Regions from separate parts of the Radiobacillus sp. PE A8.2 genome, predicted to be linked through region 1. Evidence: riboswitches for the same ligand, from Rfam matches in the RefSeq annotation. Region 1 holds a riboswitch; each other region holds the start of a gene.
What was found. Region 1 has a riboswitch for thiamine pyrophosphate ahead of thiD (bifunctional hydroxymethylpyrimidine kinase/phosphomethylpyrimidine kinase). Riboswitches for the same ligand answer to the same signal wherever they lie in the genome.

Region 1 (3,977 bases):
AATCAGAGCACGGTTTACTTCGTTTCGTAACGAAATTTGCTCACGTTGATCACTTGCTGGATGCAGATCATCAAGGGCGTACAAGGTTTCGCTTTAGTATTAATGATAATTACATGATAAAGTATTTTGAACCAGGAACGTCCAGGCTTGATGAACGAATTGAAGCGGCAATCAAGGTTGCTGAGGCGGGCTATCCGCTAGGTTTTATCATTGCGCCTATCTATTTGCATGAGGGATGGCAGGAAGGCTATACCGAAATGCTTGATAAACTGGAAGCGGAGTTACCTGCATTCGCTAAAAAGGATTTAACGTTCGAATTGATCCAGCACCGTTTTACAAAACCAGCAAAACGAGTTATTCAAAAAAATTACCCGATGTCAAAGCTGGAATTGGATGAGTCCAAAAGAAAATATAAATGGGGAAGATACGGGATTGGTAAATACGTTTATACTGATAATGAACAAGAGCAAATCAAAGACACCATTCAAAGCAAATTAGCGACGCTCTTTCCAGAAGCAAAAGTTGAATATTTTACTTGAGAGATTTTAGTCAATTTCATCATACTGATTTTTACTGTGAATGGTATTGCCTCATTTGACAACTATTCTAAAACATGGTTTATTGAAACAAATGGAATAGTTATACATCCGCTAGGGGCGCTGTACGGCTGAGATAAGGAGAATTCCTTTGTCCCTTAGAACCTGAACTGGTTAATACCAGCGTAGGAAAGTGGAGCAGGAAATTATATATGAATGATCAATGGTTCATTTTAAACCGCTCCAGTTTCTTGGTAGCGGTTTTTTGTATGGGGAAAAACGCTTTAAAGTTCTGACTTAAAGGGAGGAGAATAGATAAATGAACCAGATAACTACTGCACTAACGATTGCTGGAACAGATCCTACAGGAGGAGCTGGTATACAGGCAGATTTAAAAACATTTCAGGAAAGAGAAGTTTACGGTATGAGTGTTGTCACTTCTATAGTGGCACAAAACACACTAGGTGTTGATGCAATTTATAATCTACCCGTTTCTTTTATTGAAAAGCAATTGCATGCGGTATTTAATGATATCGAGCCAGATGCAGTTAAAACAGGCATGATTGCAACAATTGAAATGATGGAAATGCTGGCAGATTTTTTGAAAGACAAATCCGTAGATTATGTAATTGACCCAGTAATGGTAGCCAAAAGTGGCCATGCTTTAATGGAAGAACCATCGCGGAAAGTAATTAGAGATATGTTAGTGCCATTAGCTACGGTTGTTACACCAAATATCCCGGAAGCAGAAATATTAGTAGATTTTAAAATTGATAATATCGACGATGCAAAACGTGCTGCCAAGGTTATTGTTAATGAGCTTGGGGCGAAAGCGGCTGTCGTTAAGGGTGGTCATCTATCCGGAGAAGCGATTGACGTGCTATACGATAAACAAGATTTTCATTATTATAAGTCTGCTCGCACAGAGACGAAGCATACGCATGGAACAGGCTGTACGTTCTCGGCAGTTATTACAGCAGAACTTGCCAAAGGAAAATCGATTGCGAAAGCTGTAACAATTGGGAAAAAATTTATTACTGATGCCATCCAATATTCGCTAGGTGTTGGTAAAGGCAATGGTCCAACTAATCATTGGGGATATCGGTTAAAAGGGCTACCAAATCAGGTGAAAGGAAGAGAAGAATGATCAAGAATGCTTCTTTGATAGATCAGCTTCGAACCAAAAAGCCGTTGGTACATAACATTACAAATCAAGTCGTTAGCAATTTTACAGCTAATGGATTGTATGCGGTCGGTGCTGCACCGGTGATGGCTAACGCTGTAGAAGAGGTTGCTGAGATGGTGCAGCATGCGGATGCACTAGTATTAAACATGGGTACATTGACCTCACTACAGCTTGAAGCAATGATCATAGCCGGTAAAGCTGCAAATAAAAAAGGTATCCCTGTTGTTTTGGACCCAGTAGGCATCGGTGCAACTAGATTTCGAGTAGATGCCGCACAAAACATTTTAGAAAACGTACAAGTTTCTCTTATTCGAGGAAATCTCGGAGAAATTAGTTTTCTAGCAGGGGTTGATATGAAGATGAAGGGTGTTGACGCTGTATCGCCAGGAGACCATGTAGCGATTGCGCATCAAGCCTCCCGTAAACTTAATGTCCCTATTGCAGTGACTGGAAAACAAGATGTTATTACAGATGGCTTCACAAGTTATATAGTGGAAAATGGGCACCAATTACAAACAACCGTCACAGGCGTAGGTTGTTTGTTAACTTCTGTGATTGCTGCTTTTCTAGCTATCGGTGATAACACAATTAGAACAGCAGCAGAAGCAATTAGCTTTTACGGAGTGGCTGCTCAACTGGCGGCAGAGAAAGTAGATGGACCAGGAAGTTTCCAAATCGCATTTTTAGATTCTTTATATAAATTGGGTGATGAAATCTATAGGGAAAAATCAAACATAAAGAAAGAGGTATCTTATGGGGAAGACTATAAATAATCATCTGTCAGACCTTCTTCGGGTTTATTTCATTATGGGCACGAATAATAGTAGCCTACCCCCACTTGCAGTATTAAAATCGGCTTTGGTAGGTGGTATTACCTTATTTCAATTTCGAGAAAAGGGGCTTGGGGCACTAAAGGGTGAGGACAAAAAACAAATCGCCCTTCAAATGAAACAACTGTGTGATGACTATTCCGTTCCGTTTATCGTAAATGATGATGTTCAATTAGCAATTGAAATAGGTGCAGCAGGCGTGCACGTTGGACAGGATGATGAACCAATTACAATGATAAAAAAACAATGCCCCGATCACTTTATTGTCGGTGTATCTGCTACAAATGAAGCGGAAGCAGCACAGGCTTTAAAGGATGGAGCAGATTATATTGGAGTAGGTCCAATATATGCAACAAATACGAAGGCAGATGCAAAAGTGCCAATAGGACTAAAAGGTATTTCCAACATCCGTTCTACCGTTGGCAAACTTTCGATGGTGGCGATAGGTGGTATAAAGAAGGAGCATGTAAACGGGATTATAAAAGCAGGGGCTAATGGTGTAGCGATTATTTCAGCGATTAGTCAAGCAGATGCAGCCAAGGAAGCTGCACGTAGTTTCTTGGACATGGTTGATGATGCCGCTGGAGATATCACTCAGTAGTCATCTGACTGCTTTGGTTAGATTGTCGTTATTGCGCAAAATAGCTAGAATGCGTCGTAACGTGTTGGACAGCCGCTGTAGAAAATACGCTTGCCACGCGGCGGTGGTTAGTCGCTAACGGCCACCACTGCACTTATCTGTGACAATATAGGTAATATTAGAATTGTGCGGCCATCAGCGCGCTTATTTGAATAAAATCCTTGCTGTAGTATGCTATTTTTAGTAAATAAGGTCTGTGGTGGCCGCCAAATCATCATAACTGGTATATTACGTGAAATAAGGTCTCCTGTGGCCGCTAAAAGTTTTTTAGATTCTCGTTCTAAAAATCCTGTCAGGCATCCATTCCCAGCGGAAATTACGAGCACTACGACGCAATTTACTTCAACTTAGAAGTTTGAAAAATGACGAACTTTACAATAAAATCATTGTTTCATAAAGGGTTAATAGCTGCTGATAAAGAAACTATAAATAGCAGAGGGAGGGTGTCTGATGGCAAATTACTTAGCTGACCTGAGAAAAGAAATTGGCTCACGTCCGGTAATTATGGTTGGAGCAGGGGTTTTGGTATTTAATAGTAGCAATGAGCTGTTACTCCAACTTCGATCTGATTCCGAAGACTGGGGGCTTCCTGGTGGTGCGATGGAGCTAGGGGAAAGCTTTGAACAAACTGCTAAAAGAGAATTATTTGAGGAAACAGGACTAACTCCAAGACTTCTAAAGTTTGTTCAACTTCTGTCTGGGGAACACCTTTATTATGAATATCCAAATGGTGATGAAGTTTATAACGTGATTGCTTTATATGAAACAGCAGAACCAGAAGGTGA
Region 2 (3,977 bases), on a different contig from region 1:
CCTCAATATCCGTTAAATCATGAGTTGTTAACAATACCGTTGTTTGGTACTTTTGATTTATCTCTTTTAGGAAATTACGTATTTTTAATTTAACGAGTACATCGAGCCCAATAGTAGGTTCATCTAAAAATAGCAAAGTAGGATTATGTAACAATGCAGCAGCAAGCTCACAACGCATCCGCTGTCCGAGTGACAGCTTTCTAACAGGTTTATCGAGCAATGGTGCGATATCAAGTGATTCAATCACATAACTCATGTGACTTTCATACAAATGATCAGGCACATTGTACACCTTTTTTAACAAGCGGAATGATTCTTGTACAGCAATATCCCACCACAACTGTGAGCGTTGACCAAATACTACACCAATCGACCGGACAAACTTCTCTCTTTCTCTATGTGGATCCATTCCCAAAACACGGACCGTACCAGAAGTTGGTGTAAGAATACCAGTTAACATCTTAATAGTAGTCGATTTTCCTGCACCATTTTCACCTATATATCCGACCATTTCCCCTTTGCTAACCGTAATATCAATATCTTTAACTGCAGGAATTACCTTATAATTGCGGGTAAACAGGTCGCGAAAAGCCCCTTGCAAACCAGAACGGCTTGAATAGGATTTAAACTCTTTTCGTAAAGCTTCAACTTGTATGATATTTTCCATCGTTGTATCCTCCCTAAATTGCACTAGTATAGTTTACCTAACTGTTAGGAAAGAAACAATTTTTATACTTGCTGTTCTGAATACTATGTCTGAGTTGGAGCATATCGTTCCGAATTTTTGTGATAGGAGTGAATGAGTGGAGGTTGGAATTAACAAGATTAAGCGGCCAGAAGCGCACTTTTTGTCCCAAATTACCGTTTTGATAATTTGCCCGTCCTGGAGAGACCCTATCTGCTAAAAACAACCCATTGAATTAAAGTAAAATAATAGTGATTGTTGTCCGCACGCAACGTATCGTAGGTATGTGGAATTACAAAAAAATAACAAAAAGCCAGTATGTACTGACTTTTTTGTTATCCACTCAATATTAAAACGGCCACTTTTCCAAACTATAGCCCATTTCCCAAAAACCATACTCGTACTGACTACTTATAATAAAGTGTTGTTTCATACGATCACGATCTTCATCGGTTACCGTTTCTGCAATTTCATCTAATCTTGCAATCTGTTCTTCCACTAATGTCCTAAACCATTCTCCGCCGTAAGCGGCGATCCATTCTTTATATATCGGTTCTTCGGGTGTATGTTCTTTTAATCGCTCACCAATTTCATAATAAATCCAATAGCAAGGTAAAATCGCAGCAATGATATCACCTAAATGACCATTATAGGCAGCGCGATACAAATGTGAAGTGTAAGCGTAAGCGGTTGGAGTGGCAACAAAGTTCTCTTGCTCCTCCTCCGTGATGCCAAGCAACTCCGAAAATTTTCTATGTAATCCTAGTTCGGCTTCATATGTGCCTTGAGCATGTGCAGCTAATCTGTTCGTTGTATGTAGATCTTTTGCCTTTGCTGCACCTAATGCTTGTACTCTTGCAAAATGGGATAAATAATAAGAATCTTGCATTACATAATGACGAAAACACTCAACCGCTAATGTGCCGTCACCGATTCCTTTTACAAACGGATGGTTAAAGCTTGCTTTCCAAATGTCCTTCGTTTCTTCTCTTAAAAGCTGTGAAAATTTCATTTTATTCATCTCCTTTTTTGTGTTTGTAATCATTTATTGACAAACAAAAACACTTCCTACTGAGATAGAAAGTGGAGACGTAATGAAACAGAGTCAAATAGACAGCTATTCCCTACTCCACTTCCCTACGCTGGTTTGACCAGATCAGGTTCTAAGGGTCTTAAAGTAACACTTTAATCTCAACCTTTAATTGCAATATGCTGCATAAGGCACCCCTAGCGGAAAATAGTACTATTAAATTGTGCTTTGAAGCTTATCATAACATGCGTACAAATGTTGTCAAACGGAACCGATAATAAAAAGCCTCTTGATCAGTATGTCAAAAGGCTCAATCAATTGGAGTGATTATTTATGAAAAGCTAACACTGCAGGTTGCACTTGCTTGTTGTTAGCACGAAATTTTTTCTTGCGCGTGAAGAATCTTTCAAGCTTTTCAACGAACGACAATACAAGAAACGTCAACAAAACAGTTAAGGATACCACGTAAAGTGAAAATAACATCTTTACTATCCCCTTTCTTCCAAAATTTCTTCATATATTAATGAATGCATCTATATAATACCAAATATAGCTAAAAAGTAAAGGTTAAATTAGAAATTCTTTAAAATTCATTTAGTTTCTTTAATAATTATCTATTTGCTCTAATTTTATCTTAATCATAAGAGGGGTGAATTGTTCTTTTTAAAAGAATTAAATCATAAAAAAATGAGCTCTCATCATTATTTGAGCTCAAAAATTTATCCGTCTTTAACTTGTACTTTTGCAACCAATAGTTTAATCAATAGTCCAATGCATAGACCGAGTACTAAGAACAACATTGGTAAGAAAACAGGACCAATCAAATGATCAAATATTTTTATCTTCGCAGAAAAAATTAATCCTACTGTTAAAAAATAAGCGCCAAATACAAAAGGAAGATAACTTAAACTGTTCATCTCTCCCTCAGCATCTCGATAAGCATCCCACATGGCAAACATATATAAACAAGGGTAAAACATCAGCCATTGATAATCAGTTACTTCAATGGCTTTGATTATTTCTCCTGTAAATGAGTATACAATTGCTAAGTTAAAATTGCTCTGCACGTTAACAAGAAATTCTAAAAAGATGAATACTATTCCCTTTAAAAACTGACCGTTTAGTATTTGACCAAAACCTGGTAAAGCAATACTCCACAATAAAGCTTCATGCTTTTTTGGTTTGTATTTTATCATCGTAAAGACCTTTCATCTGTCATTAACAATCAAACATTGATGACTGTTTTTTTATTTAGCTTTATCAAGTTTAGTATCCCACTTAATTGTAAAAAATATTACAGCGTTATCATTTTCCTATGGTAGTTCTAATTATTCATATTTTTCCCATAATAGATCTCGTCCATCTCTTTCGTTAGCCGCTCTGTAATTTGCTGTTGTTCTTCTTCACTTATTTTTTCTTTACTAGATCCGAATAAATATTGATCAAGCTCAAATTTCTTTAGTTTACATTTTGTGTGAAATATATTTTCTTGATAAATGTTGACATCGATCATGTCATAAAGTGCTTTAACCTCTTCAGGTATGTAATTTTGAATCGAGCTAATATCGTGATCAATAAATAATTTATTGCCATTAATATCTCTTGTAAACCCTCTGACACGATAGTCCATCGTCATTACATCCGTCTCAAAGGAATGGATTAAATAGTTCAGTGCTTTTAATGGAGAGATTTCACCACATGTTGACACATCGATGTCAGCTCTGAATGTACTTATTCCTTCATTCGGGTGATATTCGGGATACGTGTGAACAGTTATGTGGCTTTTATCAAGCTGCATTACTACAGAGTCTGGTAACGGTCCTGGTGATTCATCGAATGACTCCGTTGGTACTTCTACTACAGGGCCTTCCGACACTAACACAGTAACACTAGCACCTTGAGGCTCAAAATCTTGCTTGGCAACATTAAGCACATGTGCACCTATAATATCTGAAACGTTCTTTAAAATTTTGGTTAATCGTTCGGCATTATATTGTTCATCAATGTATTCAATATATGCTTCACGTTCCGCTTTTGTATTGGTATAACAAACATCATACATATTAAAACTTAAAGATTTTGTAAGATTATTAAATTCATGTAATTCGATTCGTTGTTCATGTGAAAGTGCCATCTTGTTCTCCCCTTTCCTCATAAATAAAAAGTATATATTGCTTTTAACCTTTTCTTCAAAAAACTAAACATTTCTACAGTTATTATTAACTATTACTACAGAACCATGCACGCATAAAAGAAAACGTA
Region 3 (3,977 bases), on a different contig from region 1:
TGGTAGCACTCTAGGTTTCCCTAAGAGTGTTTTTTGTATGGCGAAATATGGGGAGGAAATTATTCATGAAAAAGTTTTTCCAGTTTGAAGAGCTCGGCACCAATTATCGTACAGAGTTTGTTGCCGGTCTTACTACGTTCTTATCTATGGCTTATATTTTATTTGTTAACCCGAACACACTATCTGCAGATGGAGCAACTGGTATGGATTGGGGTGCTGTATTTACAGCCACAGCGCTTGCTGCAGCAGTCGGTTCTTTAATTATGGGCCTGCTTGCTAAATATCCGGTCGCTTTGGCTCCTGGAATGGGACTCAACGCATTTTTTGCTTACACCGTTGTACTTGGTAATGGTGTGCCTTGGGAAACAGCACTAGCTGGTGTATTAGTTTCTGGACTTATTTTTATCGTTCTTACGATCTCAGGTATTCGTGAAATTATTATTAATGCAATTCCACAAAGCCTAAAAATGGCTGTTGGTGCTGGGATTGGTTTGTTTATCGCTTTTATTGGTTTTCAAAATGCAGGAATTGTTGTAGGCAATGATGCAACAATGGTTGCTTTAGGAGATTTAACTTCTGCTCCTGTAGCACTTGCAATCTTAGGTATTGTTGTTACTGTCATTTTCCTTGCACTGGGTATTAAAGGCGGAGTATTCTACGGTATCGTTATTACAGCTATTGTTGGGATGATTTTCAACTTAGTGCCACTTCCGACAGAAATTTGGAGTGCTCCACCAAGCCTTGCACCAACATTTGGTCAAGCCTTCCTTCATTTCGGTGATGTATTTACTGGTCCAATGATCGGTGTTATTTTAACGTTCTTATTCGTCGATTTCTTTGATACTGCAGGTACACTAGTTGCGGTTGCAACAAAAGCAGGTTTAATGAAAGACAACAAGCTTCCTAAAGCTGGAAAAGCATTGTTTGCCGACTCTGCTGCAACTGTTGTTGGTGCTACATTAGGTACATCTACAACGACTTCTTACATTGAGTCTGGTACAGGAGTAAGTGCAGGTGGACGTTCCGGTTTAACAGCAGTATTTACAGCAGGATTCTTTCTGCTTGCATTGTTCTTCTCACCATTATTAAGCGTTGTTACGGAAGAAGTAACTGCTCCTGCATTGATTATTGTTGGAATCATGATGGCTTCGACACTTAAAGATATCGAGTGGGATCAATTTGAAATTGCTGCTCCTGCGTTCTTAACGGTTATTATGATGCCTCTTGCTTATAGCATTGCAACTGGTATTGCGGTTGGTTTTATCTTCTATCCAATAACAATGATCGTAAAAGGAAAAGCGAAAGAAATTCATCCAATTATGTGGTTCTTGTTCGTAGTCTTTATTGCATATCTAGGATTTTTAGCATAAACGAAAAAAGCTTTGACCAGGTGAGATGGTCAAGGCTTTCTTTTTTTACATACAAGAATAATAGATTGATTGAAATAAATAACTTGAAAAAACTACACTACTGTGTCAAAGTAGATAATTGAAAGCGTAAGATTAATTGAATAGCTAGTTTTTATTGTGGGGGGACCGGTGATGCCGGTTGAGATCGTATCCGTAAGATGCAGACCCTTAGAACCTGATCTGGCTAAAACCAGCGTAGGGAACATATGACAAACATTGACGTTTATAATATGCGCCCTAGGGATAACCTAGGGCGTTTTTGATTGGTTAAAAGTACGGATAATATTCCGATTAGCCATAGCCAATGCTTATGTTCCAGCGCACCAACGCTTATCAAACAGATACTTAGGGAGGAATAACATTGAAGAAGTGGTTATTGGCTTTACTCACGCTGGCACTAGTTGCTGGCTGTAACGCAGAAACTGAGGAATCCAACGGAAATGATGGTCAACAGGAGCAGACGGAATTAACGGAAGTTACGATGGTATTGGATTGGACACCAAATACTAATCATACTGGATTATATGTAGCACAAGAGAAAGGATATTTTGAAGAACAAGGCTTAGATGTAGAAATTGTTTTACCAGGAGAATCTGGAGCTAGCCAGGTTGTAGCTTCTGGGCAAGCGGATTTTGGTATTGGTGCACAAGAAGGTATAACAGAAGCTCGTGTTCAGGATATTCCGATCGTTTCGATTGGTGCAATCATTCAACATAATACATCTGGATTTGCGGCACCAGCAGACAGAGGCATCACTTCACCAGCTGATTTTGAAGGCAAAACATATGGTGGCTGGGGTGCACCGGTGGAACAAGCGGTAATTGATTCATTAATGAAACAAGAAGATGCGAATGTAGATGAAGTAGAAATTGTTAATATGGGTAACAGTGATTTCTTCACAGCAGTAGAACGTGGCGATATTGATTTCGCATGGATTTACTATGCATGGACTGGAGTAGAAGCAGAGCTTCGTGACATGGAGTTAGATATGCTTTACTTAACAGATTATACAGATAAGCTCGATTATTACACACCTGTCATTATTACGAATGAAGATAAAATTGCAGAAGATCCAGACACGGTAAAAGCATTTATGGCAGCTGTATCGAAAGGCTATCAATACGCCATTGATAACCCAGCTGAAGCGGCGGATATTTTAACTGCAGCTGTTCCAGATTTAGATGCTGAGTTAGTAAAAGCAAGCCAAGAATGGTTATCACCAAAATACCAAGATGATGCTGAACAATGGGGCATTCAAACAGAAGAGGTATGGGAAAACTATGCAAGCTGGATGTATGATAACGGGTTGTTAGAAGAAGAATTAGATGTAGAAAATGCATTTACAAACGAATTTCTACCAGAATAAGGGGTGATATTTTATGGCAAATTCACTAGTAAGTATCCAAATTATACCGAAAACAAAAAATGGTGAGGACGTTATTCCTTATGTGGACGCGGCGATTGCAGTAATTGAAGAAGCTGGCGTCAAATATGAGGTGCACCCGCTAGAAACAACGATGGAGGGCGAGTTGTCAGAGTTGCTGGCAATCGTTGAGAAAATGAATCAAAAAATGGTCGAGATTGGCAGCCCGAGCATTATTTCTCAAATAAAAGTGCTGTATAAACCAGATGGTGCATCGATGGATAAACTAACGGAGAAATACAGAGGATGAGGACGATTTTTAAAAAAGGATGGCGACCAGTATTGGTCATCATCCTTTTACTCATAACATGGGAAGCGAGTAGTCGCCTGTTTGAAATCCCATCTTGGCTACTACCTGCTCCAACCGAAATTGTGCAAGAGGGGATTGCAGGCTGGTCTAACTATAATCATCATATTTTGTCTACGATTCGGTTAACGGTTATTGGCTTTAGTATCGGCTGCAGTGTCGGGATCATTGTTGCGGTTGCTTTGCACCTAATGCCTACTGTAAGAGAAGCGTTTTACCCATTGATGATTTTATCGCAAAACATACCGATTATTGTGCTCGCTCCTTTACTTGTCATTTGGTTTGGCTTCGGTATGATGCCAAAAATTATTGTCATTACACTTGTTTGTTTTTTCCCAATTGCGGTGTCAGCGATGGAAGGTTTCAGACAAACGAGTCACGAACTGATGCACTATATGCAAATGGCTGGTGCAACAAAACGTCAAATCTTTTTTAAGTTGGAATTACCACATGCGCTTCCGTCACTGTTTTCCGGATTGAAAATATCGGCAACATATAGTGTCATGGGTGCGGTTATTTCTGAATGGCTCGGAGCGAATCAAGGAATCGGTGTCTACATGACACTAGCGTCGTCCTCGTTTCGAACGGATCGTGTTTTCGTCGCAATTGTAATCATTATGGCACTTTGTTTAGTATTTTTCTCACTAATTATTGGACTAGAAAAGCTATTAATTAAGTGGCGGCCAAAAGGAGAGGCGGAACGATCATGAGTCAACTCGTTGTAGATAAAATTACTAAATCCTTTGATAACAAGCTCGTATTAGACAACATTTCCTTTACGGTTGAAGATGGCGAATTTGTCTCCTTGCTCGGTCCGTCCGGTAGTGGAAAAAGCACG
Region 4 (3,977 bases), on a different contig from region 1:
TTATCCATTGATTAATATGCGCACGGTCTTTACTAAAGAAGTAAAACTTCGATACATTTTTCGGTTGTAAACTATCTACCCATTCGATATCTTCGGTGATCGCCTCTTTTCGAGAGCGCCACTCACTTTCCTCTACACCATCTGGTTTTGGATCATTTATTTGCTCAATAATATAAGATTTATCTTTTTCGAGAGAGAATCTTTGTCCTTGATTGGGATGCACTTCATAGTAGATATGGTTTTTCCGAGCTCTATCTACTAAATCCTCAACTAACTTTGCTGGCAATGCATTCTCCGCTAACTTCTCCTCACCAATTGTGACAACCATCCCGTTTGAACTAACGATTCCATCAACTTCAAAATCATCTGGGATCACGTCACTAATTTCCATTAAAGTTCTACCCGTTGCTATGAAAACATACACACCATTTTGCCTTAACTGCTGGATGTATAATTTCAAGCGGTCACTAGCACGATTGTGGTCATTTAAGATCGTACCGTCCATGTCTAAAAATACAGCTTTTACTTGATGATTCATTGGTGCACCTCATTCTAAAACGAAACTTTTATTTGCTATTTAGTATATCATAATCGCATTTCTTACTTATAGTTCGTGTTCAAAAAGTTCCATTTTTAGCACCGAGAAGATTGGATGAAGCTAGAAAAAGAGGACCGGAGCGTAGACAAAACCTACGTGAGGACCGGATTTTTCGGCTGAATCCAATATTCGACGTCAATAAGCTTCTTGAGTAATCATTGTGATCAATTGGGACTTTTTGAACAACCTCTTATAGTAATGTCTCTGCACCATCAATAAATACTTCAGTCCCTGTAATATGACTCGAAGCATCCGATAGAAGAAAATGAACCAAATCAGCTACTTGTTCCGGGCTACCTGGGTGATGCTCTAACGGTTGATTTCCCTCCGGATACTCAACCGGAATCTTGATTTTATCTAGGTTATCTTTATCAGGAAAAGTATTTTCACCAATGTTTGTTTTAATTGCACCAGGACATATCACATTCACTCGAATTTTGTATTGTGCTAACTCTAATGCTGCCATTTTACCAAAAGCCATCTGACCGGCCTTTGATGAGCTATAGGCAGACATGCCGAAACCAGAGAAGGTTCGGTTACCATTGATTGAACTTGTTATCACAATACTTCCACCATTTTGCTTCAAATGAGGAATAGCGTATTTTACTGTCAAAAATGTACTTTTTAAATTCGTTGTTAACGTTTGGTCCCAATCCTCCGGGCTCAGATCCTCTATCGGGGCAACTTTTCCGTTTATACCGGCATTAGCAAATACCATGTCCAGTCGTCCCCACTGATCTACCACTTGTTGTATACTGTCTTCCACCCGTTTTGGATCCGACACATCGGTATCTGTGATGAGTGCTTGTCCACCCATGTCTTCAATCTGCTGCTTCACTTTTGCAGCATTTTTCTCTTTTAAATCGACTAGCCCTACTTTTGCGCCTGCCTGAGCTAAGCGAATTGCCGCGGCTTCCCCGATACCAGAACCTGCCCCTGTAATAATCGCGACCTTATTTGTTAAAGATTGCTTATCCATGTAATCATTCTCCTTATCCTTTTGTAATTAGAATAACCTCAATGAATTGCCCTATGTGTAAATTGGTAGAGAAAAAGCCCAAATCAGTATCGATTCAGGCCCTCTCTTATGATTGCTTCGTATCTAACGGTTTTAATTTCGCTTCAATTTGTGCACGTTTATCTTCAAAAAATGGCGGTAATGCAACAGTTTCACCTAAGTGTTCAACATCTTCATCTGTAGCAAAACCAGGTCCATCTGTTGCTAATTCGAACAATATCCCATTGGGCTCTCTAAAATACAGCGATTGGAAATAATAGCGATCCACCAGACCTGAATTCGGCATCCGGTTTTGTCTGATTATATCTCTCCAAGCTGATAACTCCTGTTCGTCATGTACTCGAAAAGCTACATGGTGCACACTGCCACGGCCAGGTTTTTCCTTTGGCAAATCTGTTCTGTGCTCAATATGCACCTCTGCACCAGTGCCGCCTTCACCTGTTTCATATACTTCAATATTAGGCTGACCCTCGACAAAGGCAGGATAACTTCCAGCATGTCTAAAACCCATGATCTCGGTTAGTACTTTTACAGTAGGCTCTGGATTCGGCACAGTGAGCCTAACCGGACCTAGACCAATAATTCCTTTGTTTTGCGGAACTGGCGCCTTATCCCACGGTGTACCACCGGCCACGCCTTTGTTATTTTGATCAGAAACGAGTACTAGTCGCTGACCCTCGTGATCTGTAAAGTGAAGGACTTTTCTACCAAATTCCTCTGTTATCGCTTCATGCTTGACATTATGATCCGCTAACCTGCTTTTCCAAAAATCCAACGCCTCATCGTTCGCTACACGAAGAGCTGTAAAGGAGATACTATTATTTCCTTCATATGTGTGTCCTGCTCTCGGGATTTCAAAGAACGTTAAATCTGTACCTGGATTACCAACCTCATCTGCATAAAATAAATGATACATACTCGTATCGTCTTGATTAACAGATTTTTTCACCAAACGCATGCCTAGTACTTTCGTATAAAAATCATAATTATCCTTTGCAACAGCGGTAATGGATGACACATGATGTATACCCTTTAGTTCCATCCTACACACTCCTTTATTTATTTATTTAGATTAAGCTGATTTGTGTAAATTCATTCAACAAAGCGTCACATATATTTTATGTAAATTATTATAGTTGGTAATTATCTCGATTTCAAGATAATTGCTTTACTTTTAGTCTGTTTACCTTTTTTCTTCCCTATGCTATAGTGAAATTAATCAATTGAATAGAAACTACTAGGGGTGCCTATGGATGTGTAGGCTGAGAGAAGAGCACAATGCTTTTTAACTCTAAGGACCTGATCTGGCTCGTACCAGCGGAGGGAAGTAGTACGGAAAATCATACTATTTGGTTATAAACCAGGTCCTGCTTGTCATGGATCTGGTTTTTTTATTTTTATTTAGGGGGAGCTATTTATGAGGAACAACACAAGATTATTAACGACAATGGCAATTTTTGTAGCAATCGGAGTTATCGGATCATCAATTCTTGGATTTCAGATTGGTGTCGCAAAGGTCTATCCGATTCAACACGCGGTCAATGTTATGGCAGCCGTAGTGTTAGGACCAATTCCAGCAGTGACTATCGCTTTTACGATTGGATTACTACGGAACTTATTAGGCTTAGGAACTTTGCTTGCATTCCCAGGTGGTATGATTGGCGCACTATTAGCAGGATATTTGTATCGTTGGACAAAAAAGAAATATATGGCTGCAACCGGTGAAATGATTGGTACAGGTATCATCGGCGCACTGTTCTCTGTCCCATACGCCAATGTGTTAATGGGAACTTCTTACGGGGCACTTGGATTTATTCCTAGCTTTTTAGCTAGTAGTGCTTTAGGAGCTGTTATTGGTGTATTGGTGTTAAACCGTGTAAACCTAGAAAATATGGTTCCGAAAGAGCTACGATCATAATTTATGAAAATCCTACTGAAAACGCATGGATGTATAAACATCCATGCGTTTTCTAGTTCAGACCTTACCCAGATTCACGTAGACCTGATTCAACCTTATCAACTTTCCCGCGATTCACACGGAATTGTGTTGTCAATATAACACCAGTAATTACGATAAATGTACCGATTATTTGCATTACAGTGATCGTTTCACCTAACCAAAGGTAGGCTCCAAGCATCGTAACGACTGGAAGAAAATTTAAAAATACAGAAGCCTGTGATGCACTTAATAAATCAACGGCTCGATTATAAAAAACTAACGCAATAAATGACGGGAAAATTCCTAAATACAAAAATCCGATCATATGACTAGAAGCCGAAAATGCAGGTACCCCGGTCACTACCCATTCGATCCCTACAATAGGTAATAACACGACAACAGAAACTCCAGTCATCACAAAC

Region 2: linked by a shared signal. The riboswitch ahead of tenA (thiaminase II) and the one ahead of thiD (bifunctional hydroxymethylpyrimidine kinase/phosphomethylpyrimidine kinase) in region 1 are both predicted to bind thiamine pyrophosphate.
Region 3: linked by a shared signal. The riboswitch ahead of ACI6MV_RS22710 (ABC transporter substrate-binding protein) and the one ahead of thiD (bifunctional hydroxymethylpyrimidine kinase/phosphomethylpyrimidine kinase) in region 1 are both predicted to bind thiamine pyrophosphate.
Region 4: linked by a shared signal. The riboswitch ahead of thiW (energy coupling factor transporter S component ThiW) and the one ahead of thiD (bifunctional hydroxymethylpyrimidine kinase/phosphomethylpyrimidine kinase) in region 1 are both predicted to bind thiamine pyrophosphate.

What each region holds. Positions count from the first base shown of each region.
Region 1 covers NZ_JBJGXI010000038.1:11,114-15,090, reverse strand. Annotated here, with positions in the region: gene splB (spore photoproduct lyase) at 1-539, shown strand, start outside; TPP riboswitch at 643-745, shown strand; gene thiD (bifunctional hydroxymethylpyrimidine kinase/phosphomethylpyrimidine kinase) at 856-1,683, shown strand; gene thiM (hydroxyethylthiazole kinase) at 1,680-2,495, shown strand; gene thiE (thiamine phosphate synthase) at 2,476-3,153, shown strand; gene ACI6MV_RS17885 (NUDIX hydrolase) at 3,643-3,977, shown strand, end outside.
Region 2 covers NZ_JBJGXI010000012.1:87,603-91,579, reverse strand. Annotated here, with positions in the region: gene ACI6MV_RS08750 (ABC transporter ATP-binding protein) at 1-667, opposite strand, end outside; gene tenA (thiaminase II) at 1,035-1,697, opposite strand; TPP riboswitch at 1,803-1,924, opposite strand; gene ACI6MV_RS08740 (hypothetical protein) at 2,043-2,198, opposite strand; gene ACI6MV_RS08735 (hypothetical protein) at 2,435-2,911, opposite strand; gene speD (adenosylmethionine decarboxylase) at 3,040-3,849, opposite strand.
Region 3 covers NZ_JBJGXI010000064.1:5,838-9,814, reverse strand. Annotated here, with positions in the region: gene ACI6MV_RS22715 (NCS2 family permease) at 66-1,370, shown strand; TPP riboswitch at 1,519-1,628, shown strand; gene ACI6MV_RS22710 (ABC transporter substrate-binding protein) at 1,771-2,775, shown strand; gene ACI6MV_RS22705 (thiamine-binding protein) at 2,789-3,082, shown strand; gene ACI6MV_RS22700 (ABC transporter permease) at 3,079-3,849, shown strand; gene ACI6MV_RS22695 (ABC transporter ATP-binding protein) at 3,846-3,977, shown strand, end outside.
Region 4 covers NZ_JBJGXI010000016.1:21,592-25,568, forward strand. Annotated here, with positions in the region: gene ACI6MV_RS10280 (Cof-type HAD-IIB family hydrolase) at 1-538, opposite strand, end outside; gene ACI6MV_RS10285 (SDR family oxidoreductase) at 789-1,577, opposite strand; gene ACI6MV_RS10290 (ring-cleaving dioxygenase) at 1,684-2,658, opposite strand; TPP riboswitch at 2,846-2,959, shown strand; gene thiW (energy coupling factor transporter S component ThiW) at 3,034-3,534, shown strand; gene ACI6MV_RS10300 (DMT family transporter) at 3,599-3,977, opposite strand, start outside.